3 regions of the Lysinibacillus sp. FSL L8-0312 genome follow, and region 1 is predicted to be linked to each of the others. Evidence: riboswitches for the same ligand, from Rfam matches in the RefSeq annotation. Region 1 holds a riboswitch; each other region holds the start of a gene.
What was found. A riboswitch is a leader RNA that binds a small molecule or an ion and turns the genes downstream of it on or off. The one in region 1 is predicted to bind cobalamin.
Positions count from the first base shown of each region.

Region 2: linked by a shared signal. The riboswitch ahead of mmgD (citrate synthase) and the one ahead of MHI22_RS13365 (FecCD family ABC transporter permease) in region 1 are both predicted to bind cobalamin.
Region 3: linked by a shared signal. The riboswitch ahead of cobT (nicotinate-nucleotide--dimethylbenzimidazole phosphoribosyltransferase) and the one ahead of MHI22_RS13365 (FecCD family ABC transporter permease) in region 1 are both predicted to bind cobalamin.

Region 1 is NZ_JBBOOV010000001.1:2,643,387-2,653,791, forward strand. Features, by position in the region: gene MHI22_RS13360 (heme ABC transporter ATP-binding protein) at 144-935, opposite strand; gene MHI22_RS13365 (FecCD family ABC transporter permease) at 941-1,987, opposite strand; cobalamin riboswitch at 2,133-2,320, opposite strand; gene MHI22_RS13370 (YdhK family protein) at 2,633-3,202, shown strand; gene MHI22_RS13375 (response regulator transcription factor) at 3,243-3,944, opposite strand; gene MHI22_RS13380 (HAMP domain-containing sensor histidine kinase) at 3,922-5,316, opposite strand; gene MHI22_RS13385 (helix-turn-helix domain-containing protein) at 5,533-6,039, shown strand; gene MHI22_RS13390 (IS3 family transposase) at 6,024-6,878, shown strand; gene MHI22_RS13395 (NADPH-dependent FMN reductase) at 7,259-7,801, opposite strand; gene MHI22_RS13400 (nitroreductase family protein) at 7,865-8,482, opposite strand; gene MHI22_RS13405 (ring-cleaving dioxygenase) at 8,545-9,528, opposite strand; gene MHI22_RS13410 (MarR family winged helix-turn-helix transcriptional regulator) at 9,579-10,013, opposite strand; gene MHI22_RS13415 (catalase) at 10,164-10,405, shown strand, end outside.
Region 2 is NZ_JBBOOV010000001.1:819,607-830,011, reverse strand. Features, by position in the region: gene prpB (methylisocitrate lyase) at 1-786, opposite strand, end outside; gene prpD (2-methylcitrate dehydratase) at 961-2,394, opposite strand; gene mmgD (citrate synthase) at 2,493-3,614, opposite strand; cobalamin riboswitch at 3,808-4,002, opposite strand; gene MHI22_RS04295 (NUDIX hydrolase) at 4,251-4,724, shown strand; gene MHI22_RS04290 (hypothetical protein) at 4,780-5,061, opposite strand; gene MHI22_RS04285 (SHOCT-like domain-containing protein) at 5,071-5,457, opposite strand; gene MHI22_RS04280 (DUF2089 domain-containing protein) at 5,471-5,836, opposite strand; gene MHI22_RS04275 (ABC transporter ATP-binding protein) at 6,109-6,909, opposite strand; gene MHI22_RS04270 (ABC transporter ATP-binding protein) at 6,920-7,693, opposite strand; gene MHI22_RS04265 (ABC transporter permease subunit) at 7,705-8,517, opposite strand; gene nikB (nickel ABC transporter permease) at 8,519-9,472, opposite strand; gene nikA (nickel ABC transporter substrate-binding protein) at 9,543-10,405, opposite strand, start outside.
Region 3 is NZ_JBBOOV010000001.1:4,436,324-4,446,728, forward strand. Features, by position in the region: gene mutL (DNA mismatch repair endonuclease MutL) at 1-1,037, shown strand, start outside; gene glpK (glycerol kinase GlpK) at 1,057-2,550, shown strand; gene MHI22_RS22090 (glycerol-3-phosphate dehydrogenase/oxidase) at 2,569-4,215, shown strand; gene MHI22_RS22095 (alpha/beta fold hydrolase) at 4,219-5,136, shown strand; gene miaA (tRNA (adenosine(37)-N6)-dimethylallyltransferase MiaA) at 5,123-6,025, shown strand; gene hfq (RNA chaperone Hfq) at 6,123-6,353, shown strand; gene MHI22_RS22110 (rhodanese-like domain-containing protein) at 6,450-6,752, shown strand; gene MHI22_RS22115 (hypothetical protein) at 7,287-7,682, opposite strand; gene MHI22_RS22120 (DMT family transporter) at 7,971-8,825, shown strand; cobalamin riboswitch at 8,898-9,073, shown strand; gene cobT (nicotinate-nucleotide--dimethylbenzimidazole phosphoribosyltransferase) at 9,168-10,223, shown strand; gene MHI22_RS22130 (trimeric intracellular cation channel family protein) at 10,298-10,405, opposite strand, start outside.

The DNA.
Region 1 (10,405 bases):
CCGTCTCCTGTATAAACATTGACTATTTTTCTAACTAAGAAACATAAGAACTCTTCCTGATATGACTGTTTCCTATGCCATGTATTTTCGTAAATGCTACTTTCATAATGAATATATTATGTAAATTAGTTGTCCTTACTTTTTTAAACTTGACTGACCTTCTTTGCGAATTGATCAGGAACATACGTGAGGTATGGTTTACCAGTCAAGGAATGTGTTTGAATATCAGCAAAAACACCAAATACTTCTTGTAACAATGCTGGTGTTAGCACTTCCTCCGGTGTCCCATGACACACGATTCGACCTTGCTGCAACACGTAAATTTGATCACAGTACATTGCCGCAATATTCAAGTCATGTAAAGCCGCAACTACTGTTAAATGTAAGGTTTGAATTAAGTCCATAAGCTGAAGTTGATGTTGGATATCTAAATGATTCGTTGGCTCATCTAATATAAGCACTTGTGCTTGCTGTGCTAGTGCTCGTGCAACCATTACACGTTTTTTCTCTCCACCTGAAAGGGAGCTAAAGCTTCGTTTTTCTAAATGAGCTATACCTGTTTGCTTCAAAGCATCTTTAACAATTTGAAAATCTTGCTCTTGATCTAGCTCTAACAGTTTTTTATGTGGCGTTCTCCCCATGCTAACTAAATCATGTACAGTGAAATCAAATAAAACAGGTGTATCTTGACTAACAACAGCTAAATTCTTCGCAATTGCTTTACTAGATTGCTTTAAAATATCATGCTCATTTAATAATACCGTCCCGCTTTCAGGTTTTAGAAGACGATACATATTTTTTAGCAATGTTGATTTGCCACTACCATTAGGACCAATTAACCCAACAAACTGCTTTTTCTTTATTTGAATACTTACTTCATGTAGTATACGTTGATCGTTAATGGAGAATGATACTTGCTTTGCTTCTAATGTCATATAAGTTAATCTCCTTCACCGAAAGAATAATTATTGCGACGGAGTAGCCAAATGAAAAATGGACCTCCGCAAAAGGCTGTAATAATACCAATTGGCATTTCCTGAGGAGCAATGATAATTCGAGCAAAGGCATCAGCCCACACTAAGAAAATCCCCCCTATTAAAGCACTAATCGGTATCACATATTTATAGTTAGATCCCACAATTAAACGTACTATATGAGGGATAATTAGACCTACAAAACCAATAGAGCCACTGACTGCCACCAGTACACCTGTTAACAGGGAGACAAGTAATATAAGCTGAATCCGAAATTGCTGAAGATTAACGCCTAACGTCACTGCCGCTTCTTCCCCAAGTAAAAGTAAATTTAAATTTCGATAGTGTAGCCAGAGAAGCCCAAATACGACGAAAAATATGGAAGCTGGAATGATAATATTATTCCATTTAGCTCCTGCTAGACTACCTAGCATCCAAAACATAACAGCTTTTAAAGCCCCCTCTTGCTTTGACATCATTAAAATAAAATTAGAAATGGCCGTTAAAATAAAGGAAACAGCCATACCTGCCAATAACAGACGAAAAATAGAAACCCGTCCCCCAACACGAGATAAGAAAAACACCAGTGCAATGGCAAGTAATGATCCTAGAAAGGCTGATATTGAAAGCGCGTAAATACCTAAAAATGAAAAGGCTCCTAAAATAATCACAGATGTCGCTCCGACGGCTGCCCCTGAAGAAATCCCTAAAATATACGGGTCAGCAATGGAATTTCGTACAAGCGCCTGAATCGCTGCCCCCGCAATGGCTAACCCCGCTCCAACAATAGCAGCTAGCAAAACACGAGGTGCTCTTATTTGCCAGATGATGATCTCCTGTGAGCGACTCCAATCCTGCTCTATGGCATTTTGTATAAAGGGGATTTTAGAAAGAATAACTTTCCATACATATAATGGTGTAACTGAAACTGAGCCAACCATTACAGCAAAGGTCATTGAAACAATTAATACCATAAAAAGTACGAAGGAAAATAACATAAATTTTTTATTCATCTGTTTCAAACTCCTACTGAATAGTGATGAATGAAGCAATAAAAAAAGGTATTCCATACGCAACGACGCATAGAAATACCCTAGAATAAACAAAGTCAGAAAAAATCCAGCTATTGTCCGTAATTGCTTGCATCCTCGTGGGCATTACAGGTATTACTAACTGGCAGGTCTCCTGGCTTCGATTCAACACCCTATAATTGCCTTCCCATTCTTCCACAGTGGCAAATAATATTATAGGACTCCTCGTTACAGTTGCGGGACAGCGTCGGACTTACACCGACTTCCCTTTTAAGTGACATTATAAAATGGCACACCAATAGTATTTGAATTTATAAAATTGTGACGATTCTATCATACATTTTTATAGATTGTTAGTCTACATGGAATTTTATTTCTAAGGAAGAACAATATATAAGCTGTATCTTCGCAGTTTTGAGCACAATAGCTATTTGCTCGTTATAAATTGGCTATCTATTACTTAATAGTTTTGGCATGGGAGGATACTCCACCACATCTTAGCCACTTTTCCTATCACATACATCAATAACATTTCGCTCTCTTCATTCATGTCAAAAAGCAATTGACATCCATCATTTCTGCACATTTGTTTGCTACAGTAAGGGAAAATAGTGAGGAGGATATTACATGATATTTAAAAGAAAATGGTCTACTGGACTTCTAGCAGTAACGGCCTTCATTAGTTTAACAGCTTGTGCGGAGGAGCAAACGAAGCCTGCATCTACTTCCAATAACACTGCTGAAGAAATGGATCATTCTACGATGAACCACTCAAGCTCAGGTGAAGTACCATCCACATTAAAGAACGCGGATAATCCGAAGTTTTCTGTTGGAAGTAACGTGATTATTACGGATGGACATATGGACGGTATGAGAGATGCCGAAGCAACAATAATAGGTGCCTATAACACGACTGCCTATGTTATTTCCTATGAGCCAACTTCCGGTGGAAAGCGTGTAGAAAATCATAAGTGGGTGATTCATGAAGAATTGATTGATCCAGAAGAAGCACCACTAGCCCCTGGCACAGAAGTAAAAACGGACGCAGCGCATATGGAAGGTATGGAAAATGCGACTGTCCGTATTGAGGAGGCTATCCAAACGACTGTTTATATGGTTGATTACACTTCGACCACAAATGGTGAAGCTGTTAAAAATCATAAATGGGTGACAGAAGAAGAATTAACCTCAAAATAATATGAACAACCTCTCCAGCATTTCTGGCAGAGGTTGTTTTCTAGCTTTTGTGTTGTAACGGTTTTCTATCAATTGACTTATGCCATTTATAGCCGATACCCCATACTGTTTGCAAGTAATCATCCGCAGGGAACCCACTTTTTCTTAATTTTTCTCGTAAATTACGCACATGAGAATCAATGGTACGATCTTCAATTGTCACATTATATCCCCAGACTGTGGTGATTAGATGTTCTCTAGAAAATACTTTATTTTGATGATCTAAAAATAAAACAAGCATGGAAAATTCCTTTGGTGTTAGGGGAATTGCCTCATGTTGAAAATATAATTCAAAGGATTCCTTATCTAAGCGAAGACCCTCAAAGCTAATAACCTTTTCCTCTATTTTCGATCTTCTTAATACCGCATATATACGTGCTAATAACTCTTCCTCATCGAAGGGTTTTAATATGTAGTCATCAGCACCGAGGTTTAAGCCTTTGACAATATCCGCATGCTCTCCTTTTGCAGTAAGCATAATGATGGGTACATCCCAAAACTTCCTAATTTCTTGGCACGCCTGCCACCCATCCATCTCTGGCATCATAACATCCAAAAGAATTAAATCTGCATGCCCATCTTCTAAAAAATCGAAAGCCTCTTGAACGGAAGACATAGCTCTACAATAAAAATTCGGCTCTAAATAAAGGGTTAATAAATCTAACATTCTTGGCTCATCATCAATGCATAAAATGGTTTTCATCTGTTTCTACCCCTTTAAAAGATAATTCAAAAGTAGTTCCTTTATTTATTTCACTGCTAACCTTCACTTCGCCCCCATGCGCCTGTACAAGTTCCTTGACAATAGCAAGCCCCAGTCCAGAACCACCTAAAGCACGACTACGAGATTTTTCCACTCGATAAAATCGTTCAAAAATATAGGGTAAATCCTTCTTTGGAATCCCCTTCCCTGTATCTTGAACGATAATGCTTAAAACATCATTGTGTTTCTTTGCGGTGACTGAAGTCGTATCTCCTGACGCACAATAGATTAATGCGTTATTTAATAGATTTATTAGGATTTGCTCTAGCCTTGCTTCATCTGCCCATACTGTCAAGCCCTCTTCATAACGTACAATAAAATGTATACCCTTCTCTTGAAAAGCAGGGCTTAGCTTTTTTTCAATGTTTGTAAAAAATGAATTTAAATGTACGTTTTGTTGTTCAATCACAAACGAGTTTTCATCCATTTTAGCTAAATCAAATAAATCTTTAATTAATCGAGAAAGTCTATTTGTTTCTTCTATTATAATGGCTAAATACTTTTGGCGATCCTGCTCTGTTAAATCCCGTTTCGAAAGAATGTCGGTATAGCCTTTAATAAAGGTTAGAGGTGTGCGAAGCTCATGTGCAATGCTCGATAAAAATTCCTTACGCTCATGCCTTAAATGATTCAGATCGTTAGACAACAGCTGTATAGCATTCGATAAATCCCCAAGCTCATCCTTTCCATTGGTAGAAAGGGCGACTGTAAAATCACCTTTGCTCATTTTCAATGTGGCCTCTTTCATTTGAATTAATGGTTTAGCAAGCTTTCGAGATAGAACGATAATGACTGCTATAGTGACAAGACCAGATACTATACCAACGATGAGAAAATGTTTATTTAAGCGTTTCATTAACGCATGAATGGAGTCTGTATTTTGAAACATAAAGACATAGCCAATCGTTCTTTGCTGATTTTGAATAGGACTAATAGTGGCAATCGCTTGAACCTCTTGCCAATCATCTTGTAAGATCCTTCCCTCATACGGTATTTTTCCCTCAATCTTATGGATCATATCACTAATTTCTAAATCAGGCTGCGAAGAAACCAGTATTGTTCCCTCATAATCAGTCACTACTACATCCGTACTTTCATTAGATTCCATAAGTACCACATGTGCTAGCGTTTCCTCGTTGAAGTTCTGTTCTAATACCGTACGATGTGAATTTCCCCTTGCTTGCAAACTTGCTAGCTCTTCCTCAACTCTAGAATTGGTTAAGGAGACATGTAAAAAAAACATCATAAATGTTTCGATACAAAATAATGTAATAAAAAAGATGATGCCCAGCTTTAGTGATAATTTTCTCATCTGTAACCACCATTTTAGAATTTCTTAAAAGTATAGCGTGAAAGTATGAAGATTTCATGCAGAAACAACATTAAAAAAATGTCTATAACGAAATGGACCTCCACTAAGGGAAATTTCTTGATGCTAATGCTTCTTCTTGTGCAGGGTCTTGGATTCGGCACAATGAGCTGCACCCAAAATATTGGACTTAAAAATCTACTATAGGGGGTGCAGGTAGTGATTTCTGATGAACAAAAATTAGCCGCAGTTCTAGCTTACTTTGAAGAAAAAGAAAGTACGTATCAGATTGCCAATCGATTACAGAGGGATCGACAGTACATTCGATTATGGATTGAATTATATCGCTATCATGGCATCGAAGGAATTATTCGTCCTCAAGGGTTCACGAATTACGAAGATTCTTTTAAAATAAAAGTAATTCAACACCTGATAGAGACGGGCGATTCGCTCCTTCAGACTGCTGCGAAGTTTAATATTCCTTCCCGTGAAACCGTTCGGAGATGGAAAAAACAATGGATGTCAACGGCTGGTGAGGTGCTCTATCAAGTAGAAAAGGAGCGCCAATCAATGCCAAAAAAACAACCACCTTCGTCCGATTTAAATGGAAAAACAACGGATGAGTTAAAAGCCGAAATTGAGTATTTACGGATGGAAAATGCCTATTTAAAAAAGTTGAAAGCCTTAGTTCAAGAAAAGGATGCCTTCAAATCCAAGAAAAAGTAAGAGCTGTCTATGAGCTAAGGTTGGATTTTCCTCTTCAAGCTCTATTAAAAGTCGCGAAACTTAAGAAAAGTACGTATTATTATCATCTCCAAAAATGGGTAAAACCAGATAAATATCAAACGATCAAAGAACGAATTCAGACGCTTTTTCATTACCATAAGGGGCGTTATGGCTATCGTCGTATTTGTTTAGCCCTCCGAAATGAAGGGTTTTTCATCAACCATAAAACGGTCCAACGATTGATGCAAGAATTGGGCTTAAAAGGGACGGTACGCCCTAAAAAATACCGTTCGTATAAAGGGACAGTCGGCTATGTCGCAGAGAATGTCATCCAACGTGATTTTGAAGCCACTGCACCCAATCAGAAATGGGTAACCGATGTAACGGAGTTTAAAATAAACGGTCAAAAAATCTATATATCCGCTGTATTAGATTTATTCAATCGAGAAATCGTTGGGTATGAGGTATCAAAATCACCTAATTTTGAGTTAGTTCAACAGTCTTTTAAGAAGGCGTTTACGTATACAAAGTTATCGAAAAAGAGTGGCTTAATCGTCCATTCTGATCAAGGATGGTTATATCAAATACCACGTTTTAAAGCGTTATTGGCAACACATGAAATCAAGCAAAGTATGTCACGGAAAGGAAATTGTTTAGATAATGCCGTGATAGAAAGCTTTTTTGGCATTATGAAATCAGAATTTCTATACGCAACAACGTTTAAGAACTACGAAGCATTCAAAAAAGCGTTAGTAGACTTTATCCACTACTACAATCATGAGCGGATAAAAATAAAACTCAACGGAAAAAGTCCAGTTGAGTTTCGAAGAGTTTCTTAAAAGTTCAAATTTTTGGGGTCAGTTCACAACTTTATAAAACGATTGTCACAACCCATGTACGTCAGCAACAGTTAATTAATTTAGTACTTAATATTGCTTAAGCTATCCTCGTTAACCTGACTTGCTATAAAATTAGTTGATGAGTAGTGGATTGATTGAAGAAAAACAAGCGACTCCTTGGGGATTAGCGTCACAGAAGTAGTTTTGGAGAGAATAATGTGGGTGAAACAGTTTATCGGATGATCCTTGAAAGCTTAGCTCTATGCAAAGAACAAAGTGATCGTTCACAAAGGAAATCAACTTTGCTTTGCTCAACTGCCATTCTTATTTTTCTAATAAGATGACCCATAAGTAAAGTATACTTATGGGTCAGATTTTAATTAAATGTATTTTTTTGCCCAGTTTAAAAAGTTATCGATGACTACATCAAGGAATTTTACTGTACCTTCATCAGTTAAATTGCCTTCTGCATCGAATTTAGTGTGAACAGCACCAATGTAAACATCATTGCCGCTTAGTAATGGTGAGTTAATGCCAGGAGAGAATAAAATATCGCGTAAATGTAATTGCGCTTTTACAGTACCTAAGTTCCCCATAGATGCACCCATAATGATAGATGGTTTACCAATCATTACTTTATCTACACGAGATAGCCAATCAATGGCATTGACCATAACGCCTGGTACTGTACCATTATATTCTGGTGTCACCCATAGTACAGCATCTGCCGCCTTTACTTTTGCTTTAAAATCAAGAACCTCTTGCGGTGCTTCATTTTCGATATCTTGATTATACATTGGTAGATCCTTTAAGCTTAAAACTTCAAGATCTAACTTTTCTGTATAACGTTTTTGAATAAATTGAGCTAATTGCATATTATAAGATTCTTTACGGATACTACCAACGATAGCTACCACTTTCATGATGTTTCCTCCTAAATGTACATTATTCATAGTATTTGTATAGCAATTCTATTTTATACCACATTAATAATAAGTGGCAAATTCTTCAACTGGCTTGCGATAGCCTCGTAAGCGACGACTGTCTTCTTTTTCTTTCCCAATTGTAATCATCAGTGCTATCTCTTTGGTTTCTGGCACATGAAATAGTTCTCGCAATTTCTGATGATCAAAGCCAATCATTGGACAAGTGTCCCAGCCGCGATTTTTTGCAGCAAGCATAAATAGCATGGCAGACAAAGACGCATTTCGAATAGCTTCATCCTTCATAAATGTCTCACCACGTTCTTCATAAAATTTAGTATTCTCTGCAACAATTTCTACTAGTTCACTAGCTGTTATTATACCCAAATCAACCATACCTTGACTTAGTTCAGCAGTATCTTTATAAGCTTCTTTATCACCTAAGACAAGGATTACCCCTGAAGCTGAATGCACTTTATATTGACCAAATGCCGCCTCTCGCACCTTTTCCTTCATATCCTCATCCAGCACAACGATATAGCTTGCATGCTGTAAGTTAAATGCTGATGGGGCGAGCTTAACATCCTCCAAAATAGGACGAATATCTTCCTCAGTCATCTTAACGCCCTTGATAAAATTATTAGCAGAGCGACGCTTATCAATCAGCTTGGAAAATTCCACTTATTAAACCCCCAATATAATTATGTATTCATCCAGTAGTAACCCTACTGAATGAAATAATATTACTCATATTCTTTATCGAACGTAATGGAGCTTCTTACAGTATCTATTGGACGAACGAGGCCTTCAATCTGCTCACGCTTTGGTTCTAAAAACGGTGGTAATGACAGTTTCTCACCTAGCGTTTCATATGGCTCATCACCCATAAACCCAGGACCATCTGTAGCCAATTCAAATAAAATTCGAGGTGCTACCCGTGCATACAATGATTCAAAGAAATGACGATTTACATAGCCAGATGTATGGAAGCCAAAGCTTTCAAAACGTGCAGTCCATTCATCTAATACTGCACGATTCTCTACACGAAAGGCTGCATGGTGAACCGTACCAAAGCCTTGTCGAGCAACAGGTAACACAGTGTTATGCTCTACAATAATTTGAGCGCCATTTCCACCCTCACCTACTTCAAATAGATGGAAATTCCCTTCTTCTGCAATTTCTTTAAAAAGCATCACTTTTTCTAGCATATCTTTAAAATATTTCACATTAGCTACACGAACAAATACTGGCCCTAAACCTGTAATTGCAAATTCTACTGGGATGGGACCATCTTGCCAAGGCGTGCCTGAAGCAACTCCTGTATTATGCTCATCAGAAATAAGCTGATAGTGCTGATCGTCAAAATCAACAAAGGACAATGTTTTTTTACCAAACTGTTCTTTAATACCTGTATGTTTTACAGTCAATCGATCAAAGCGCTTTACCCAATAATCTAAAGCTGCATCCGTCGGTACACGGAAAGAAGTTTTTGATATTTCATTTGTTCCATGTACCCCTTTTGGGATGTTGGGGAAATCAAAGAATGTCATATCTGTCCCTGCACTACCTTTATCATCTGCAAAGAATAAATGGTATGTTTGAATATCATCTTGATTCACTGTTTTCTTTACTAAACGCATACCTAAAACGAATGTAAAAAATTTATAATTCTCTTCAGCACTACTTGTAATAGCCGTTACATGGTGTACACCTTTTAAATGATTCATACAATATTCCTCCCATTTATCTCGACTTCGAGATATATGTGTAAAATTTTTTAATAATTAGTAGCGTTTTTACCTACTTTTTTAAGAGACAAAATCATTGTGTCCAGCTCCTGCGATTCCAATACTTCAAAAATCTCGTTTATTTTTTGTTCATGCCTAGGGAAAATCCTTTCCATTAAAGCCTGTCCCTCATACGTTAATAACACATACGTAACACGTCGATCTTTCGGACATGCCTTTCGATATACATAGCCTTTTTGCTCGAGCTTATCAATTACATAAGTAATACTACTGCTTGCAATTAATATTTTTTTACCAATCGCTTGAATAGGCTGCTCTCCATGATGGTACAAAAATTCAAGAACCGAAAATTCGGTTTGATTTAAATCATATTGAAGTAAATCTCTTTTAGTGGCATCCTGAATCGTTTGATATGCTCGGAACAAGACCGTAAATGCTTTTAAGTTACGATTGTCTTCCTTCATACGACTCCCTCTTTTACTTCGAATTCATTTATCTTTAATTCGAGATAATAATAACATATTCATTTTTAATCAGCAATCATTTTGTTTCTCACGTTTGCCATCTTCTTCTACGGGTAGAATGTAGTTGTAACTTATAAAGGAGGATTTTACATGAAAAAAGACGTCAATCAAAAACAACAACAGCTAAAAGCATTCCGAGTAAGTGATAAAGATCAACCTCTAACAACCAACCAAGGATTAAAAATATCGGAAGATGAACATTCACTAAAAGCCGGTGAACGAGGACCCACTTTATTGGAGGATTTTCATTTTCGTGAAAAAATGACTCATTTTGATCATGAACGAATTCCTGAACGAGTGGTACACGCACGCGGGTCTGCAGCTCATGGAAT
Region 2 (10,405 bases), 1.8 Mb from region 1:
CCCTGTCTTTTTTATTAAGCCAAATACTTGCTCATAGGCTTTGGCTGCTACTCTCATCGATGTAACGGGATATATAACCATCGAATAGCCCATCTTTTCAAATTCCTTAGCCGTATAATACGGTGTTTGTCCAAATTCAGTCATATTGGCTAATAACGGAGCATCTAGCTCACTAGCAAAATGTTTAAATTCTTTTTCTGTTTGGAGAGCCTCTGGAAAAATGGCATCTGCCCCAGCTGCTACATAAGCTTTAGCTCTTAAAATAGCCTGCTCTAAACCTTCTACAGACCTTGCATCTGTGCGGGCAACAATTACTAACGTAGGAGCTATTTGTTTAATCATTTTTATTTTTTGTATCATTTCCTCTTGAGCAACGAGTGTTTTCCCATTCAAATGACCACATTTTTTGGGAAGATTTTGATCCTCTAGCTGTACAGCAGCTACTCCAGCTTCTACCATTTCACGAGCTGTGCGGGCAACATTTAAGACACCACCAAAGCCAGTATCGATATCCACTAGCAGCGGTAAATTAGTCGCACGAATAATTTCGCTCGCACGCTGTGCAACTTCATTTGAATAAATCATGCCTAAATCAGGTAAACCTCTACTGGCAGTGTAGGCAGCGCCAGAAAGATATAATGCCTCAAAGCCAACTTTTTTAGCCATTAAGCCAGCCATTGCATCATGAGCTCCTGGGATTTGTAAAATCGTTGAACGAGTAATGAGTGTTCGAAATTGTTCAGCCAATTGTTTTTGTGCTATTGCTTCATTTACAATCCACGCCATCTATAAAAACCTCCTAATAATCAATGATGCCTCGGCATATTTACGTCCGAAAGTGGTTGTGATGCAGGTCAGTTAGCCGTTATCGCAAGGATGGGAGGATTTTAGGCTAACATCCTTTATTAACTCCTTCCCGATTCGTGACATTCGCCAGAGGCTTTAATTTCCTGAAAGAAGTTAAACAAATAAATTAACGAATTCATGAACAGCACTATTTTCAAGAAGTGCTTGATCAGCACAAACTTCATTAATCTTGCTGTATTGTTTTTGAGAATAATGGGTGCTAATGTTTTGCTGGAACTTATCGATGATTTGAGGGAATGCTTCCTCACGACGGAAACGGTGTCCTAAAGGATATTCACATTCAATAAGCTCAGATGATGTGCCATCTTTGTAATAAACTTGAACAGCATTGGCAATCGAACGTTTCTCAGGATCTAGGTAATCAATTGTATATTGGGGTTTTTCCACAACCACCATTTTATTTCTTAAATTATCGATACGTGGATCTGCAGCCACTTCATCTTCATAGTGGTCTGCTGTAATATCGCCATAGATAAGCCCTATTGCTGTAATGTATTGAAGACAGTGATCACGATCAGCTGGGTTATTAAGAGGTCCTTCCTTATCGATAATTCGTATAGCGGATTCATGGGTCGTAATTTGAATGCGTTCAATGTCCTGTAAACGATTTTTCACTTCATTGTGTAAATGAACGGCACATTCGGCAGCTGTTTGTGCATGGAATTCAGCTGGATAAGAAACTTTAAATAGAACATTTTCCATCACATAAGATGCTAGTGGTCTAGCAAGCTTTAATTCTTGCTTATTAAAGAGAACATCTTGGAAGCCCCAGCCAGGTGCAGATAAGGCCGTTGCATAGCCCATTTCGCCTTTCACAGCCATCATGGCTAAGTGTACTGCCCTGCTTGTTGCATCACCAGCAGCCCATGATTTTCTAGAACCCGTATTCGGTGCATGGCGATATGTTCGTAGGCTCGAATTATCAATCCAAGCATTTGATAAGGCGTTGACAATTTCCTGATGAGTGCCACCTAATGCCTTTGTCACAACAGCTGTTGTCGCAATTTTGACAAACAGTACATGGTCTAACCCAACACGATTTAAGCTATTTTCTAATGCGAGAATACCTTGTATTTCATGGGCCTGTATCATCATTTCTAATACGTCTTTCATTTTAAGTGGCTCTTTCCCTTCAGCAACACGCACGCGACTCAAATAATCAGCCACAGCTAATATGCCCCCTAAATTATCAGAAGGGTGTCCCCATTCAGCCGCAAGCCAAGTGTCGTTGTAATCCAGCCAACGAATCATACAACCGATATTAAAGGCACCTTTTACAGGATCAAGAACATAGGAAGTGCCTGGAACTCGTGTACCATTGGGAACGACTGTGCCTGGTACTACTGGGCCAAGAAGTTTCGTGCATTCAGGATATTGTAAGGCCAAAATGCCACACCCTAATGTATCTAATAATACATAGCGTGCCGTTTCGTATGCTTCTTCACTTGTAATAGTTGTATTGACTACGTAATCCGCAATATCTGTAAGTAATTGATCTGTCTTAGATATGTCATTTGTTTTAATCATCTATATCTTCCTTTCAAGGCATGAATTTGATATACTAGTATGCTGATAGGCATTGGTCAGAATGCCCATCAGCTCTATGGCGAGTTGTTAAAACTTGATTATACCGACAATTCTTCAAGGTTATGACGCTCGCCAATATAATGGACACGAGGTCTAAATAATCGGTTATTGTCATGCTGCTCAATGACGTGAGCACATAAGCCAATCGTTCGTGAGCCAAAAAAGATAGGTGTATAGATTTCAATTGGCAAGCCAAGCATGTAGTATACTGGTGCTGCATAATAATCTAAATTTGGGTACAAGCTCTTTTCTTGTGCCATCACCTTCTCACCAGCTTCACACATGTGATATAAGCGATCATCCCCTTGTGCCAAACATAATTTATGCAAAGCCTCTTTCATAATCTGTGCTCTTGGGTCCATCTTTTTCATATAAACACGGTGACCAAAGCCCATAATTTTTTCTTTATTTTGCAGTTTATTTTTCAGCAAGGCTTCAAAGCCTGCTACTGTTTTGGCTTCTAGAAGCATGTACATGACTGCCTCGTTGGCCCCTCCATGTAAATTTCCTTTCAATGATGCGACAGCTCCAGTTAAAGCACCGTACAAATCAGATTGTGTAGAGGCAATAACACGAGCTGTAAACGTCGAATTTGGCATCTCATGCTCACTATATAAAACGAGAGACTGATCAAAAATTTCTTCTTCTAACGCCGTTGGTTTTCTACCAGTAATCATGTAATAAAAATTGGCGCTATAGGAAAGCTGACTATCTGGCTCCACAACATCTTGTCCGTTTAAGACACGATAGCTATTGGCTACGATGTTAGGCATACCGCCTAAAAGTCTATAAGCTCGCGTCAAGTTCATTTCAGTAGAACGATCATTGATGTGCTGATCAAAGCCTGCTAAAACAGAAATTCCAGTTCTCAGTCCATCCATCGCATGTGTTTCATTAGGCAAGAGCTTGAAGATTTGGAAGATCTCTTGTGGAACCTGATAATGTGCTTTTAATTTGTCCTGTAAGTCAGCCTGTTGCTCGGTAGTTGGTATTTCTCCATGCAGCAATAAGTACACAATATCTAAATACGAATATCGCTGTGATAATTCAATCAAGTCATAGCCTCGAATAACTATTTGACTTCCTACAGTGTCTAAAAAAGATAATTTTGTTTCAGCAGCAATGACCCCATCAAGACCTGGTGAATAAGTTAACTCCATTCAATGACAGCCCCTTTGTTTAATTATTCTTGTAAGCGTTACCATTCCAACACGAAAGAACAACAAAAAAACAACTTCTACCCCTTTTTAGAAGTTGTTAATCTACAAAAGCATGACAGACCAAATAACAGTGAATTTACAGGAATTCACAAAAATCATGCAGTAGCTAACACCTCCCTATCCTCGTAGGTCAATTGATGCTTATTTTGTGGCAGGTCTCCTGACTTATAATCAACACTTCAATAACACCTTCCCATTTTGACAAACAAAACAGTGGCCTTGTTATCGAGCTCCTAAATACAGTTGCGGGACAGTGTTGGACTCTCACCAACTTCCCTTTTAATCAAATGGAATGAACCCCATTTGAACCACCAAAATTTAGCATATTCAATTTGTCTATTTACCTTAACATAGAGTTTTCAAAACAATCAATATAGGTAAAATTCAGAAAAGACTGATTATAAAAAGCTATTTTTCATTTTTGATTGACTATTCTGCATTTTTGAGCATTATTTTGTACAAAAAAAGATTGTTCATCTATACCCATAACTCCATTTTCAAGGGTTATAAGTAAAATAGAGGTCTTTATAATAAGAAAGGCGAATAGTTTTTTTATAATATAGAGGAGGAGCACATATGGGCTATATTTCAGAATTAAGGAAACACATCGGTAGTAGACCGATTATCAGTATCGGGGCGACAATTCTTGTAGTCAACGATGACAAGAAAATTCTCTTTCAACATCGTTCAGATACGTTGGATTGGGGATTACCTGGTGGCTCAATGGAACTGAATGAAACTGCTACCCGTGAACTTCATGAAGAAACAGGACTGGTAGCGAATGAATTGGACTTGATTGGTGTTTTTTCAGGGCCAAATTATTATTTTCAATATCCAAATGGGGATGAAATCTATACAGTTATTCATCTTTATAGTGCGAAAAATGTCAGTGGTGTATTAGAGATGAGGGATGGTGAGAGTTTGAATCTTACCTATTTCAGTAAAAATGAGCTACCAGATCATCTTGAGAAAAGAACAAAAACACTCTTAGACAATCTAGAGGACAAATTGTGGAATTTAGATAGTTCTTTTGCAAAGAATTCTCTTTAAATAACAAAGAGCATGCTTTTTATGAAAACATGCTCCCATCTTAACTATTAGGTTATTACAGTCTAACCTTAACCTCTGTACCGTCTTGTGCCTTGACATCTACTAGCACGAGCCCTTTATAATTTTGTAGTTCCTTGATAATAGGCTTGAGCATTTCTTTGTCAATGAATGGAAAGGAAAAGTCGATTTTTTTTCTGTCGAAGTATGCCTTTGTCCATTTGTTGACACTTTGCTGAATCCATTTTGAAGTCAAAATGGAAAGAACAATGGTTAGCACAGCATATGGAACAGGAACGGTAAAACGAACGTCTTTTGCTTTCACTTTTACATGCATCATAAGTCGCCTCTACTCAATGAAAACTGAAACGGTATCTCCGTTTGCCGATTTTATGTCCACAATTTGTCCATCTAATTCATTTTCGATGGCTTCAAGAAGAAGATTGATATCGATATCTTTCACGTATTTTTCCGATTGCGGAATACTCGCAGCGATACTGTGTCCAGCCATTAACACAGCCTTGACAAGTTTTATAGGCAAATTCACAGTGACATTATCATTTTCAGTGGACACCACACGAACCTTTAACGTTTTATCTAAATACTTCGTTTTTTCCAGAAATTTATTACCTGACTCCTCTTTCTCTTGTAACACTTGAATCAGCTCTGACCCTTTATCAGCATCAATTTTTCCCTCTTGAATCATGGTTAACACTTTAGTAATTTCCTCTTTCATGTAGCATTCCTCCCTATTCGTCTTTTAAGAGTTTTATGGCCTCATCAGTTGTGATTTCGCCATTTTCCAACATGCTTACAATTTTTTTCTCGTCTACTTCATTTTTCTTCTTTTGGACATAGCCAAGGGATGAGATAATGTCATTTAGCTTGCCTCGCACAGTTGGGTACGAAATGCCCAGTTCCTTTTCTACTTCCTTAATATTCCCTCGACATGTTAAAAATACTTCCACAAAATGAAGCTGATCCTGTGATAAGGATGCTAGCTTCGACAATTCAAACTCATTTTCAATCGTCGTTTGACAATGAGAACACTGTAACTTCGTAATTTTCAATGTTTTACTGCAGACAGGACAATTTGTGATTACTTGATAAGCCATAGTGAACTCCTTCCTTTAAGTTAAATTGATTATATACCAAATAATTTAAAAAAGTAAATAATAAAATTAATTTATTAAATGAAAATATCAATAAAGTTAATTACCTGATTAATATTATTAATAAAAAGAAAAACACCATTCTAATGCAAAATGGCGTTTCTTTAATAGATGACTCTTACTAATGTTTGGAGCAAATGAGGTAATCCAACTGGCCTCTATCATTACCAGCCCATACCTCCATGCCCATTGTATACGTGTTTTCTATATTATGATCATTTCGTTTTATGTTTTCTTTCTCGCGGGTGTGAAGGCAAAATAGCATGATATAATTGTTGTGAAGCAGGATGCTCATATGCTCCATCCTTGCCAATCTCCTCCACTAGCCGACCATGCTGCATGACAAGGATACGGTCTGACATAAAACGTGTTGCCTGTAAATCATGCGAAATGAAAATGTAAGCAAGCTGTCGCTCTTTTTGAAGTGTTTGTAGTAATTGTATAATCTTTTTTTGTAAAATCATATCAAGACTGCTAATCGCTTCATCTAAGACAATTAATTTTGGCTTTAGCGCAAGAGCTCTAGCGATGTTGACTCGTTGCTGTTGCCCCCCACTAAGCTGCGAAGGATAGTTTTGAGCCATTGCCCTCTCTAACTCTACACAGTCTAGTAATTCCCTTACTTTATGTTGTCGCTCTGTTTTGCTAAAATGCTCGAAATTCAGAAACGGTTCTTCGAGTATTTCAAAAATCGTCTGCTTCGGATTAAATGAATGATAGCTATTTTGAAAAACTGCCTGTAAATCTCTACGTATTCTTTTTTTATGCTTGCTTGGTGCTTCGTATAAATTGACACCTTGAAAGAGCAACTCCCCGTTTGTTGGTCGTTCGATTCCTAAAATAATACGACCTAATGTGCTTTTTCCTGAACCACTTTGACCGACTATTCCTAGACATTCCCCCTCCTGAAGTGAGAATGACACCTTCTGTAATACGGGAACTTCCTGCTTACGCTGGAATAGAAATGGTCTTTGAGCGTAATGCATATCAATATTTTTCACGTCTAGCAGCGTCATTTTTTCACCTCTAAAATAGCATTCTTGCTTGTAATAGTTTCTTTGTATAGGCATGCTGAGGTGCATCAAAGAAATCATAGACATTCGTTTGCTCAATGATTTTTCCTTGATACATAACAGCCACATCGTCAGCTAGTTCAGCAATAACACCTAAATCATGTGTAACAAGAAGTATGGCAGCTTCTGTTTCTACGCGAATACGATCAAATAGTGTTAATACTTGTTTTTGATTGATCGTATCAAGAGCTGTCGTTGGTTCATCAGCAATATAGAGGGAGGCTTGTAGCGCCAATGATAAGGCAATCATCACTCGCTGTAGCATGCCACCACTCAACTGAAAAGGATAATAATGTAAAATCTGCTCTGGATTTGGTAAATGCACTTTATGTAAGGCATCAAGAGCTATTTGTCTCATTTCTTTTTTGGTCAGCTTAAAGTGTGCCTTTAATGTTTCTCTGAAATGGCCTTCAATCGTTTGGATACGATCGAAGGCAGCGGATGGATTTTGCAAAATCATCGAAAGATGCCGCCCACGATATGCTCTTAATTGAGTAGCTGAAACATTCATTAAATTTTCCTGCTGATAAAGAACCTCCCCTTGTGTCACCTGTGCGATAGATGGTAATGTTTGCATGATGGCATGGCAAAGCATGGTCTTGCCACTACCACTTTCTCCTATGATTCCTAAGACACGCCCTTTATAGGCTGTCAGATTGATAGTGGATAATACATTTTTCTCCCCAATTTTGACGTTTAAATCTTTCACTTCTAAAACCTTCTCCATAACTTCCCCCTTCACGAATCAAACTTCTTTAAACGATTGGCTAAATGATTAAAGAATAACACCACTAGGACAATGGCAAGCCCAGGATAAAGCATTAAATCGGGATGCTGACGGATATATTGTTTCCCTTCATTTACCATCATGCCCCATTCTGGAATCGGCGACTGCACGCCCAGACCTATAAAGGAAAAGCCAGCGATTTCTAAAATGACTTTCCCGATATCTAACGCCACAATCGTGACAATAGCTGGCAGTATGTTAGGGATATAATGACGAATGATTAATTTAATGCCTGTAGTGCCAGTAATCCTAGCAGCTTGAATAAAATCTTTTTCATTCATCCCAATACATAAACTTCGAACCATTCTGGAGTAATAAATAAGCTGTGTAAAAATAAGGGCTATTAAAACATTTTTTAAGCTAGGGCCTAATACACCTAAAAGTCCAAATGCAAGTACCAGTGTCGGAAAAGCTAATAAAACATCACATATTCGAATAAATACCACATCGATTATACCTCTTTTCAACGCTACAAAGGCACCAAGTAGGACAGCTAAAACAATAGCAACGACTTGAATGAAGAGTGCGGATCCTAATGAATAGCGAATACCTAAAAGCATGCGAGAAAAGACGCATCTTCCTAAGTGATCTGTACCGAATGGGTAATCCCAGGAAGGGGCTAAAAATTTCTTAGTTATATCGACAGCTAACGGATCATGTGGCATTAAAATGGGTGCAAACAATCCCAGTAAGACAATGATTACAAGGAGGGATAAGCTAAATAACCCTAGAATAGGATCTCTTCTTTTTCGTAATCGCTTCATGTCAATCTCTCCTGTCCTTCATCATCAGATGAGGGTCCAATAGACGATGCAATACATCTGTGCATAGATTGGTCAACACATAGATCACAGCAATAATCAATACATAGCATTGTACAACGGGGTAATCTCTGTTCGTAATGGATTCGATTAAATACCTACCGAGTCCTGGCCAACTAAAAACTTGCTCCACAATTACAGCTCCACCTAGTAAACTACCGAGCGTCATACCTAATAAGGAAGTCAAAGGTATGGCAGCATTTCGTAACACATGACGTTTGAGGATTACAGAATTTTTTAATCCTCTTAGCTGCGCATATTGAACATATTGCTGCTGTAATTCTTCCTGGATAGTGGAACGAATAAACTGGATGAACAGACCAATGGTTGGCAATGCCAGTGCGAAGGCTGGTAAAACTAAATGAGCGAGTGTGCCCTTTCCGTTTGTCGGAAAGAGCCCTAATTTTAAGCTAAATAGATAGAGCAGTAGGAAACCTAACCAAAATGTTGGAATGGATACGCTCAATATGCTAAAGAATCTAATGATTTTATCGATGATGGCATACTTAGACAATGCACTCATAATCCCTAATGGTATACTGAATACTAAAATGAGGACAAATGCGGCAAGAGCTAATTCAATGGTTGCAGGTAATTTCGCGAATAGCTCATGTGCTACTGGTAATTTACTCACAAAGGATGTACCAAAATCTAGCTGTAAAACGCCTTTTCCCCATAGTAAATATTGAAGAACGAAAGGTTTGTCCGTCCCTAGTTCTTCGCGTAATGCCTGAACAGCTTCCTCGGTTGGAGCAACTCTTGCCAATCGTAGGATGACCTCAGCAGGCTCTATCGGTACAAAACGAATAAATACAAAGGTTAGGATGGAAACTCCTAGTAAGACAAACGGCAAAGTCAAAATTCTTTTTAAACAAAACATCCATGTCGATTCATACATGCTGTCACTTCCTACTCACTCCTATGATAAAGAGAGAGCTGTCTGTGCAAGACATACTCTCTCTTTTTTATTACTCTTTATCCATTTGTGCATAGGGAATATCATATTCAGATGCACGTGGAGCAAAATCCTTCATATATGGTTGATAAATTACATTATTTGTTTCGTAAGAGATAGGATAGAAAAGTGCTTGATCATGGAATATGGATAAAATATCCGTGTAAAGTTGCACTCGTTCCTCTTCATCTGTTCCCACTAATAATTGATGAATTTTCGTATCGATGTCTGTAGCGTTAGATAAGCCTAATTTTGCCTCATAAACACCACTAGCATTTGGCGTAGCTGACTCATTTGCAAAGCTATGTGGGTCGGTTGGTGGTCCGTTTGTACGCCAGAAATTAATATCCACCTGATCATCCATTAATTTTTGAAGACCGACCATCACATCTGCACCTTCTAAATTCAACTGTACCCCTATTTTTGCTAGTTCACCTTGCATTAATTCCGCCATTGGCTTTTGGATTGCATCTGTTGCGATGTAGATTAAATCTAATGATAATGGTTGCCCGTTTTTCGAACGAATTTTTTCGCCCTTCTGTAACGTCCACCCTGCCTCATCTAGTAGTTGCTGCGCTTTTTCAGGATTATATAAGATTGGCGCTAACTCTATATTGGCATAAGGAATGGCATCCCAAAATAATGTGTTAGCCACTTGTTCTGTACCATGTGTAATACTGTCAACCATTTGTTCCTTATTGATAGCATATTGAATGGCCTGACGAACCTTTAATTCGGCTAACGGTCCCGACTGAGTATTGAAGAGTAACGCTTTCGTAGACAAAGGCTCAGAGGTAGCGGTTTTGTATTTACTGCTATCTTTTAAATACGTATAGTTATCTAAACTAATGATGCCACGACCATAAATTAAATCTA
Region 3 (10,405 bases), 1.8 Mb from region 1:
TCGAACGCTATCCGATAGTTGTCCTTTATATAGAGGGAGATCCTTATTTAACAGATGTCAATGTGCATCCTGCGAAACATCAAATTCGTTTAAGTAAAGAGCCAGAGCTTTTGAAATTAATCGAGGAAACCATCCGTGAAAAAATACGCAGCGTTATTCGCGTACCTCAGATGGAGAAGAAAGAAAAAAGTGTCAAACCTACTAATGAGCAACTTAATATTTGGAAGCCTGCTCCCAAAATAGATGTAGAGAAGATGCATGCAATTGTTGAGAAACTATATGATGTCCAAACCATTCAAGAGAGCAATCGTGAACAGTTGGTCGTGCCAGAGCCTGTACCTACTATGATAGAGGATAGCTGGCAGCCCGATCTGCGATTGGAGACTGAGACAGTTGAACAAGTAAGCAGTGTAGAACAACAAGAAGTAATTGAGAATGAGTCTACGAAAGAGCCATTTCCTGAACTAGAAGTAGTTGGGCAAATCCATGGCACATACATTGTTGCACAAATGGAAGATGGTTTTTATTTAATTGATCAACATGCTGCACAAGAACGCATTAAATATGAATTTTTCCGTGAAAAGGTCGGTCAAGTCAATCCGCATGAACGTCAAGCATTATTGCTTCCACTAACTTTCCACTATGCGGCCGATGAAGCACTTATTTTACGAGAATACAAGCATGAGCTAGAAGCTGTAGGTGTATTTTTAGAGGAATTTGGTCAGTCATCTTTTGTTGTACGTGAGCACCCAAGTTGGTTCCCACAAGGGGAAGAGCAGGAAATCATTGAGGATTTAATTGAACAGGTGCTAACAACGAAAAAGGCCGATGTCAAAAAATTACGTGAAGCAGCGGCGATTATGATGAGCTGTAAAAAATCGATCAAAGCCAATCATTATTTAACAAAAGAACAAATGGAAACATTACTACGAGATTTACGTAATGCAGATAATCCATTTACATGCCCTCATGGACGTCCAGTGCTTATTCATTTTACATCGTATGAAGTGGAAAAAATGTTCAAACGGGTTATGTAGAGACAAGGGGGAAGTTGGGATGGGCGAATTTATTTTAGCGATTGATCAAGGAACGACAAGTTCAAGGGCTATTTTATTTAATAAAAAAGGTGAAATTGTTCATGTCGCACAAAAAGAATTTCAGCAAATTTTTCCGAAGGCTGGCTGGGTAGAGCATAATGCAAATGAAATTTGGGGTTCTATTCTAGCCGTTATTGCGGCGGTCTTAACCGAAAGTGGGCACGAAGCAAGTGAGGTACATGCCATTGGTATTACCAATCAACGCGAAACGACAGTTGTATGGGATAAAAAGACAGGTCAGCCCATTTACAATGCGATTGTCTGGCAATCGCGCCAAACACAGGACATTGTGAATACCTTAAAAGATCAAGGCCATGAAGAGCTTTTTCAGCAAAAAACAGGGCTACGCCTAGATGCTTATTTTTCTGCAACAAAAATTAAATGGATTTTAGACAATGTGGATGGCGCACGCGCAATGGCAAACAATGGAGATTTGCTATTTGGGACGATTGATTCTTGGATTGTTTGGCGATTATCAAAAGGAAAGGCTCATGTAACCGACTATTCAAATGCAGCTCGAACATTGCTTTACAATATTCATGAATTGCAATGGGATGATGAGCTTTGTCAGCTTTTAGCTATTCCAATGTCAATGTTACCTGAAGTGAAAAATTCATCTGAAATATACACGGAAACAGCACCAAGTATTTTCTTTGGTGAAAAAATTCCGATTGCAGGGATTGCAGGTGATCAACAAGCCGCTCTTTTTGGTCAAACTTGCTTTACAAAAGGAATGGCTAAAAACACTTACGGTACTGGCTGTTTTATGCTATTAAATACAGGCCAGCAAGCAGTGACCTCTGAAAATGGTTTACTGACGACTATTGCTTGGGGGATAGATGGAAAAGTGACCTATGCATTAGAAGGTAGTGTTTTTGTAGCAGGGTCAGCAATCCAATGGCTACGAGATGGGCTACGTATGATTCGTACTGCTGAGGATTCCGAAACCTATGCTAAAAAGGTGAAGAACACGGATGGTGTCTACATTGTCCCTGCCTTTGTTGGTCTAGGAACGCCTTATTGGGATACAGATGCTCGGGGTGCCATTTTTGGCTTAACACGAGGAACATCAAAAGAGCATTTCATCCGGGCAACACTTGAATCATTAGCCTATCAAACAAAGGATGTACTGGATGCAATGGAAGAAGCAGCGGGTACCCCGATTGAAGTACTCCGTGTCGATGGTGGGGCTGTTAAAAATCAGTTTTTAATGCAGTTCCAAAGTGATGTTTTACAGCTACAAGTTGAGCTAGCACAGCTTAATGAATCAACAGCACTAGGTGCAGCCTATTTAGCAGGTCTTGCCACAAACTTTTGGCCAAACCAAGAGACCTTATCTGCATTATGGATGAGTGGCCAAACCTACCAACCACAAATGGAGGACGAGCAAGCCACAGCTCTTTATACTGGCTGGCAAAAGGCTGTAGAGGCCACACGAATTTTTAAATCATAGCTATTGGGGGAGAAAGGTATGTTTTCATTTGAGCATCGTCCAAAAATTTTATATTATCTAGAGCACTATAGCTTTGACGTATTAGTCATTGGTGGTGGTATTACAGGTGCAGGAATTGCATTAGATGCCGCATCAAGAGGCCTTTCTGTCGCATTAATTGACATGCAGGATTTTTCAGCTGGTACGTCGAGCCGTTCAACCAAGCTGATTCATGGTGGCCTACGTTATTTAAAGCAATTTGATGTGGGTGTCGTAGCGGAAGTGGGGCGTGAACGTGAAATCGTTTATGATAATGCGGTTCATGTCACAACGCCTGAAAAAATGCTATTACCTTTATATAAGAAGGGCTCACTTAGTCCGTTTACAACATCTATAGCATTAAAGGTTTATGACCGCTTGGCGGGTGTCAAAAAACATGAACGTAGAACAATGTTAAACGTCCAAGAAACCCTAGCATTAGAACCTTTACTTAATGAAGATGGACTTGTGGGTGGAGGGTATTATGTTGAATATCGTACGGATGATGCACGTCTGACGATTGAAGTATTGAAAAAGGCTGCAGAATATGGAGCATTGTGTCTCAATTATGCAGAGATGACGGAATTTATCTACAAAAAGAAAAAGCTTGTTGGCATTAAAGTGAAGGATCATGTTACGGGAACAATACTCGATGTACATGCAGCACAAATTGTCAATGCTACAGGCCCTTGGGTAGATGACGTACGACACAAGGATAAAGTAACAGATAACAAGCAATTACGTCTGACAAAAGGCGTTCATATTGTCCTCAACCAAAAGGATTTTCCACTGAAGCAAGCTGTTTATTTTGATATTCCTGATGGGCGTATGGCTTTTGCAATTCCGCGAGATGACAAAACCTATATAGGGACAACGGATACAGTCTTTGAGGGAAATCTTGTACACCCTGTTGCTACACAGCAAGATGTAGATTATTTAATTGAGGCTGCTAAAAAAGTCTTTCCAACTGCTACTATTACAAGAGAAACGATTGAATCATCCTGGGCAGGAGTACGCCCGCTCATTTATGAAAAAGGAAAGGACCCTTCTGAAATTTCAAGGAAAGATGAAATATGGACAGCGCCAAGTGGTTTAATGACAATCGCTGGCGGTAAGCTCACAGGCTATCGTCAAATGGCTGAAACAATTGTCGATAAAATTGTAAAAGCTCGTCGCTATAAGCATGCAAGTGCTTGTTTAACACGTGAGCTCTCACTGTCTGGTGCAAAAGGAATCAACGCGATTAATTTCCCTGACTATATGGCTTATAAAGCACGAGAAGGTGTACAATACGGCTTAAATTATGATGAAGCCAAACAGCTTGTACAAAAGTATGGCACAAATGTAGATGGATTATTTAATCGTGTGAAATTTTTACATGAACATGGCAGTACAATGCCTCTAGCTTTACACGCTATGCTACTGTATGGCATGGAAGAGGAAATGGTCTATACACCGAGCGACTTCTTTATTCGTCGTACAGGCTTGCTTTACTTCGATATTGAGGCTGTCAAGCTTTATAAGCAGCAAGTAATTCAAGTGATGCAACAACACTTGAATTATACGGAGGAACAAAAACACAAGTATATGGCTGAATTAGAGCAAGCCATTAAGGATGCAACAAATTTTGTGAAAAAAGGGGAGTAAGGGATGGAGCGTTATATTCAAATGTCGGATGGACATTTTGTCTTTACTCGAACATTGGAGCCCACAACGCCATGTATTGGTCATATTCACATTTTGCATGGTATGGCAGAGCACAGTGGTCGCTATTTAACATTTGCTAAAACACTCAATGCGGCAGGCTATGCTGTGACGATGCACGATCATCGTGGTCATGGTGAAACGGCGGCCTATAATGGCACGTTAGGTTTTTTTGCTGAAAAGAACGGCTTTGAGCGTGTGGTAGAAGATGCCCATGAAGTGGTCACGCAATTACATGCACCTTATGCAAATGTACCATTCATTATTTTTGGTCATAGTATGGGGTCATTCATTACTAGACGATATATTCAACTGTATGGTGAACAAGTAGACAATGTTATTCTCTGTGGTACGGGAAATGTGACAGCCCTGCATACTGTTGGAAATATCGTAGCCAAGGTATTAGCTAAGGGGCTAGGGAAAGAAACTGAAAGTAAGCTGCTAAATCAATTGAGTTTTGGTAGCTTTAATAAACAGTTTCCAAATCCAAAGACGGCCTATGACTGGCTATGTTCTGTCCAACAAGAGGTGCAGAAGTATATAGATGACCCATATTGTGGCTTTATTCCAACCAATCAATTTTTTGTCGATTTAACAACGGGCTTTGCAACACTTAATCGTAAAAAAGAATTAGCAAAAATAAGAAAAAATCTTCCTATTCTCTTGATAAGCGGAAGTAAAGACCCGGTTGGCGAACAGGGGCTGGGCGTTTACACAGTTGCTGAACAATTGGCAACAGTAGGAGTAAAAGATGTAACGGTTTATTTATTTGAGGACAAACGGCATGAAATTTTAAATGAAGACAATCAAGAAGCGGTCTTTCAAGTATTATTACGGTGGTTAGAAAAATATGATAGTAACTAAATTACAGCAGGCAGAGGTCGTAGCGATTGTAGGACCAACTGCCTCTGGTAAAACAGCTTTAAGCATTGAACTGGCGAAAAAATATAACGGTGAAGTCATTAATGGCGACTCCATGCAAATTTATAAAGGACTCGATATTGGGACTGCTAAAATTAAGGAAGAAGAGATGGAGGGCGTACCACACCATCTACTCAGTTTTTTAGAGCCGACAGAATCTTTTTCAGTAGCGGATTATCAAAAATTAGTCCGAGCAAAAATTGCAGAAATCCAATCTCGACAAAAATTACCCATTATAGTAGGTGGCTCAGGCTTATATGTACAAGCGGTCCTCTATGATTTCCAATTTACTGATGAGAAAGTTGATGAGGAAGCACGAAAAGCCTACTATGATGAATTAGCAAAGCTTGGCCCTGAGGCAATGCATGATAAATTAAAACAACTAGACCCTCAAACAGCGGAGACGATTCATCCAAACAATACGCGTCGTGTCATTCGTGCATTAGAAATGCTGGAATTAAGCGGTGTATCCAAAGCAGCTGAAGCACAAAACCGAGGGGAAGTACCTCTTTATAAGCATGTCATTTTGGGGTTAGGTCAAAATATGACCCGTGAAGTGCTTTATGACCGCATTAACCGTCGTGTTGATTTAATGATGGACAATGGCCTTTTAGAAGAAGTCAAAGGTTTATGGCAGCAAAATATTCGAAATGTGCAGTCCATACAAGCAATTGGCTATAAGGAATTGTATGATTATTTGGATGGCAAATGTACCCTCGAAGAAGCTATTGATAGCTTAAAACAAAATTCACGCCGCTATGCAAAAAGACAACTTACCTATTTTCGCAATAAAATGGATGTCCATTTTATTACGACGGATGAACAATTATAATAATTAAGAAAAATTTCTAAAAATTACTAATTGATAAATTGGTAGAACATGCTACTATAGGAGTGAAGAGGTAGAAAGTTAGTGGGGAGGCTATTTGATGAAATCAATCAACTTGCAAGATACGTTCTTGAACCAACTACGTAAAAACAGTGTTTTTGTAACTGTATTTCTGTTAAATGGATTTCAGTTAAAAGGGACTGTGAAATCATATGACAATTTTACAGTTTTATTAATGGATGCTGAAAATAAGCAGCACCTAATCTACAAGCACGCCATTTCTACATTCGTTCCAGCAAAACAAATAGAGTTTTTAGAGACAGAAGGATAAAAAATTGTTAAACAGCTTGTGTTCACCACACTGGCTGTTTTTTTTGTTACAAGCTATAATGTAAGTGGAATTTGAAATTTTGGAGGAAAAAAGTTCATGAAATCAATGGAAACAACACAATTACTAGAACGATTAGATGCAAATGAGGACCTATATATTATTGATGTACGTGAAGAGGATGAAGTAGCACACGGCATGATTCCTGGTGCCAAGCACATTGCCCTTGGGACAATCCCGGAACGTTTAGAGGAATTAGACGTAGAAAAGCCATATATTGTTGTTTGTAAGGCTGGTGCTCGTTCTGCTAATGCATGTGCTTATTTAGAAGCGCAAGGATTTGATGTAACAAATCTTGAAGGCGGCATGCTAGCTTACGATGGGGAATTAGAATTTAAATAAATGACATAATGAAAAATAAAACCATCCATAGCATTTTTGTGAAGGGTGAAAATGGATTTCCGTTGCAGGCTACTTGCTTTCCTGTGGGCGAGCGCCGAGCCGCTTCCTCCGTGCAGAGGCTCGCCTGTCTCACTATCCCACGGGAGTCAAGTAGCCTTCCATTCCAATGCATAAAAATGGTACCTTTTTAGCAAAGGTATTCACTACTCTTTATGGAGGGGTGTTGTTACTTACCACTTCTTCACATTGAAAATAAAGGGCTATCCTTTCTCTCATCAGACAAATAATGGGCTATTTTGTTCACTACGGTTCGTATGAAAGAGAAGGAAAAGCCACTTTTACATATGGTTGATTGGAGTGGAGCCAGTGTCACTCCTAGGGGATTTAGCGTCACAGAGGGGACCTTGGAGCGAACGCAGTGAGTGAAGCGGCTCATCATCGGACGCCCCCTGAAAGGACGCTGGTGGAACGGAAATCAACCTCTCGCTTTTCAAAGTGGCTGTTTCTATCATTGACATCACCTTTTTTATATACTTATTTTCGGAGTGTGTTCATGATGAGGCTGAAATTTTTTTCAAAGTTAATATACGGATTCACATTTTTTTGCCCACGAACCTTTAAAGCATAACTGGAAAAATTTAAACCAGCACCATATATTTGTAAAGCACCATTCGCAAGATCCCCCTTTTGAAGAAGTTCAAGACCATCTTTTAAGAAATTTTCACTCTCATCGAAGTGACATTCCGTCATGTATTTATCCCCGCTATAATATAACTTCAAATTTTCGATGATTATATTCGCTGTTTCGTTACTTATACTAGCATCGACATTCATTAATAACTGATTGATTGGTTTCACTAACTGAGCGTAGTGACTATCATAATTTTCACAAGTCTCCGCAATGGCATTTCTCAATTCTCTTGCATTCATCCTAATTCCTCCTCAAAGAAAATTTATGACCTACCTTACATTATACATACTCGTAATATTATGAAGGGATTAGTGATCCCTTTCTTTATAAAACTTACTCTTTAATTTTCAGAAATATGTTACAATTAAGTAGGTGAAGGAGGGATTTTGTATGTTTCGTTCAATAGCACCCCCAACAATGTCTTTACAGTAGAATCTACTGTTTAGGCATACAATAACAGTTTGCTCATTTTCAATAGATTCTACTGTATAGGTTAATACTTTATACGTAGAAAGTAGGAATTTGTAATGAGCGGAAAATTAGCATTTGTATTATCCATGATTATTTTTGGAGCAGTTGGTGTTTTTGCCAAGTATATTCCGTTAACTTCAAGTGAAATCGCTTTTTGGATGAGTTTAATAGGTGCTTGTTTTTTAGAAGTGATTTTTATTTATAAAAAGGGGAATTTTTCGAAATTAGAGATTATAAAAAATAAGTGGAAATTAATACTTTCTAGTATCGCCTTGTGTGGGAACTGGATTTTTTTATTTCAGGCTTATAAAGCAACAACGATTGCCAATGCTGCATTGAGTTATTATTTTGCACCAGTACTCGTTATCTGCTTATCTCCAATTATTTTAAAAGAGAAGCTAGTTGGCAGAAAAATAATGTATGTCTGTGTGGCCCTTATCGGACTATATTTGATTGTCCAAAGTCAAGGCACTGGGGACAGTGAGCATTTTATAGGCATTGTCTACGGTCTTATCGCGGCATGCTTTTACACAGCGCTAACATTGACAAATAAATTTATATGCGGCTTAAAGGAACCAGAAAATACAATGATTCAACTTTCTTTAGCAGCATTTTTCCTTAGCTTCTATCTACTTGGAACTACAGGATTTCAGGTCATGAAAATCAGTTTTGAATCAGTCCTATTCTTAATTACATTAGGCATTGTCCATGCAGGGGTTGGATTTTTATTGTTCTTTTTAGGCATGTCACAGTTAAAAGGACAAAGTATAGCCATTCTTAGCTATATTGATCCACTGACATCATTAGTAATTTCCACGATGATTATAGGAGAAAAAATGGCGCTTCTACAAATAATAGGAGCGGTCCTATTATTAGGCTCAACATTGCTAAGCGAAATAGAAAAAGAATAGGTAACCGAAGAAATGGTACAAGGCGAGTATTCTAATATTGACAGAAAAAATACGCTGTCGTAGATTATAAATAGTTTAATAAAAGCATTAGGTGCCCAATAGGGAGAATAGGGAATAAAGTGAAAAACTTTAGCGGACCCGCCACTGTATAAGGGAGTGTCATCGTAAATGCCACTAGCGAATCGCTGGGAAGGCACGATGATATGTTGAACTTGAGCCAGGAGACCTGCCTACTTGCTTCGGAAGTATATAGATGATGGAAAAGTCTGTAGTTTATTTGTCATGACAATAAACTACAGACTTTTTATTTTGTCTTCATGTAGAACGAGAGGAGAAACAATAATGCAATTATTACAAGACACGATTCAAAATATCCAAGAGGCTGATATGAATAGTATGGACCAAGCTAGAAAGCGAATTGATGCGCTTTGTAAGCCCCCAGGTAGCTTGGGTAAACTAGAATCACTTGCCGTACAGCTTTCAGGCATAACAGGACAATTATATCCAATGGTCGATAAAAAAGTGATGATTGTCTGTGCAGCAGATCATGGCGTTTGTGAGGAAGGCATAACAACGAATCCACAAAATGTTACGGTCTTTCAAACATTAAATTTTCCTAAAGGAGGTACAGGCGTTTGTGCGATTGCGGGCATTACCAATGCAAAGGTAGTAACAGTAGATGTTGGGGTAAAAGAAGATATTCCGCTTGATGCAGGTGTCATCATTCATAAAATTAAGCATGGCACAGATAACATGGCACAGGGCCCTGCTATGTCAAGAGAAGAGGCTATTCAATCCATTGAAGTGGGGATTCATGTGGCAACAGATGAAATCACAAAAGGAGCCAACCTACTTGGAACAGGTGAAATGGGCATTGGTAATACAACGCCGAGCACTGCCATATTAGCTGCTTTGACTGGCTATGACCCTATTGAAATAACAGGGTTTGGCGCAGGAGTTGGTCAAGGAGGGATTGCTCATAAAGCAGCAGTAATTGAAAAAGCAATTACTCTCAACAAACCCAATCCTAACGATATCATTGATGTTCTAGCTAAAGTTGGAGGGCTAGAGATAGGGGCTATGGCTGGTATCATGCTGGCTGCCGCAAGTCACCGAAAACCTGTTATTATTGATGGTTTTATTTCGACTATTGCTGCGCTTATTGCTTATCAAATTGAACCGAAAGTAAAAGACTTTATCATACCTTCCCATGCTTCAGAGGAACCAGGGGCTAAAATTGCCGCATCATTACTTGGTGTAGAGCCAATGCTGCATATGAACATGCGATTAGGCGAAGGCTCTGGTGCTGCTCTAGCCTTTCCTCTTTTAGATGCTGCTTGTTCTATGATGAAAAATATGGTGACATTAGAAGAAGCCATGAATCTTTTGGCTAAATAGTTACTGAATAACAAATAAGCGCAAATAGTTAATGAACTCTTTGCGCTTATTCATTTTTTTATCAATTACAGTATCTATGCCCGATTCAACCTTCGCAAAGGCAAACGCCACTTCATCATATAGGAAAGAATGCGTAATGCTGTAATCACTGCAAATAATACATAAAGGAAAATGTCTCCAGT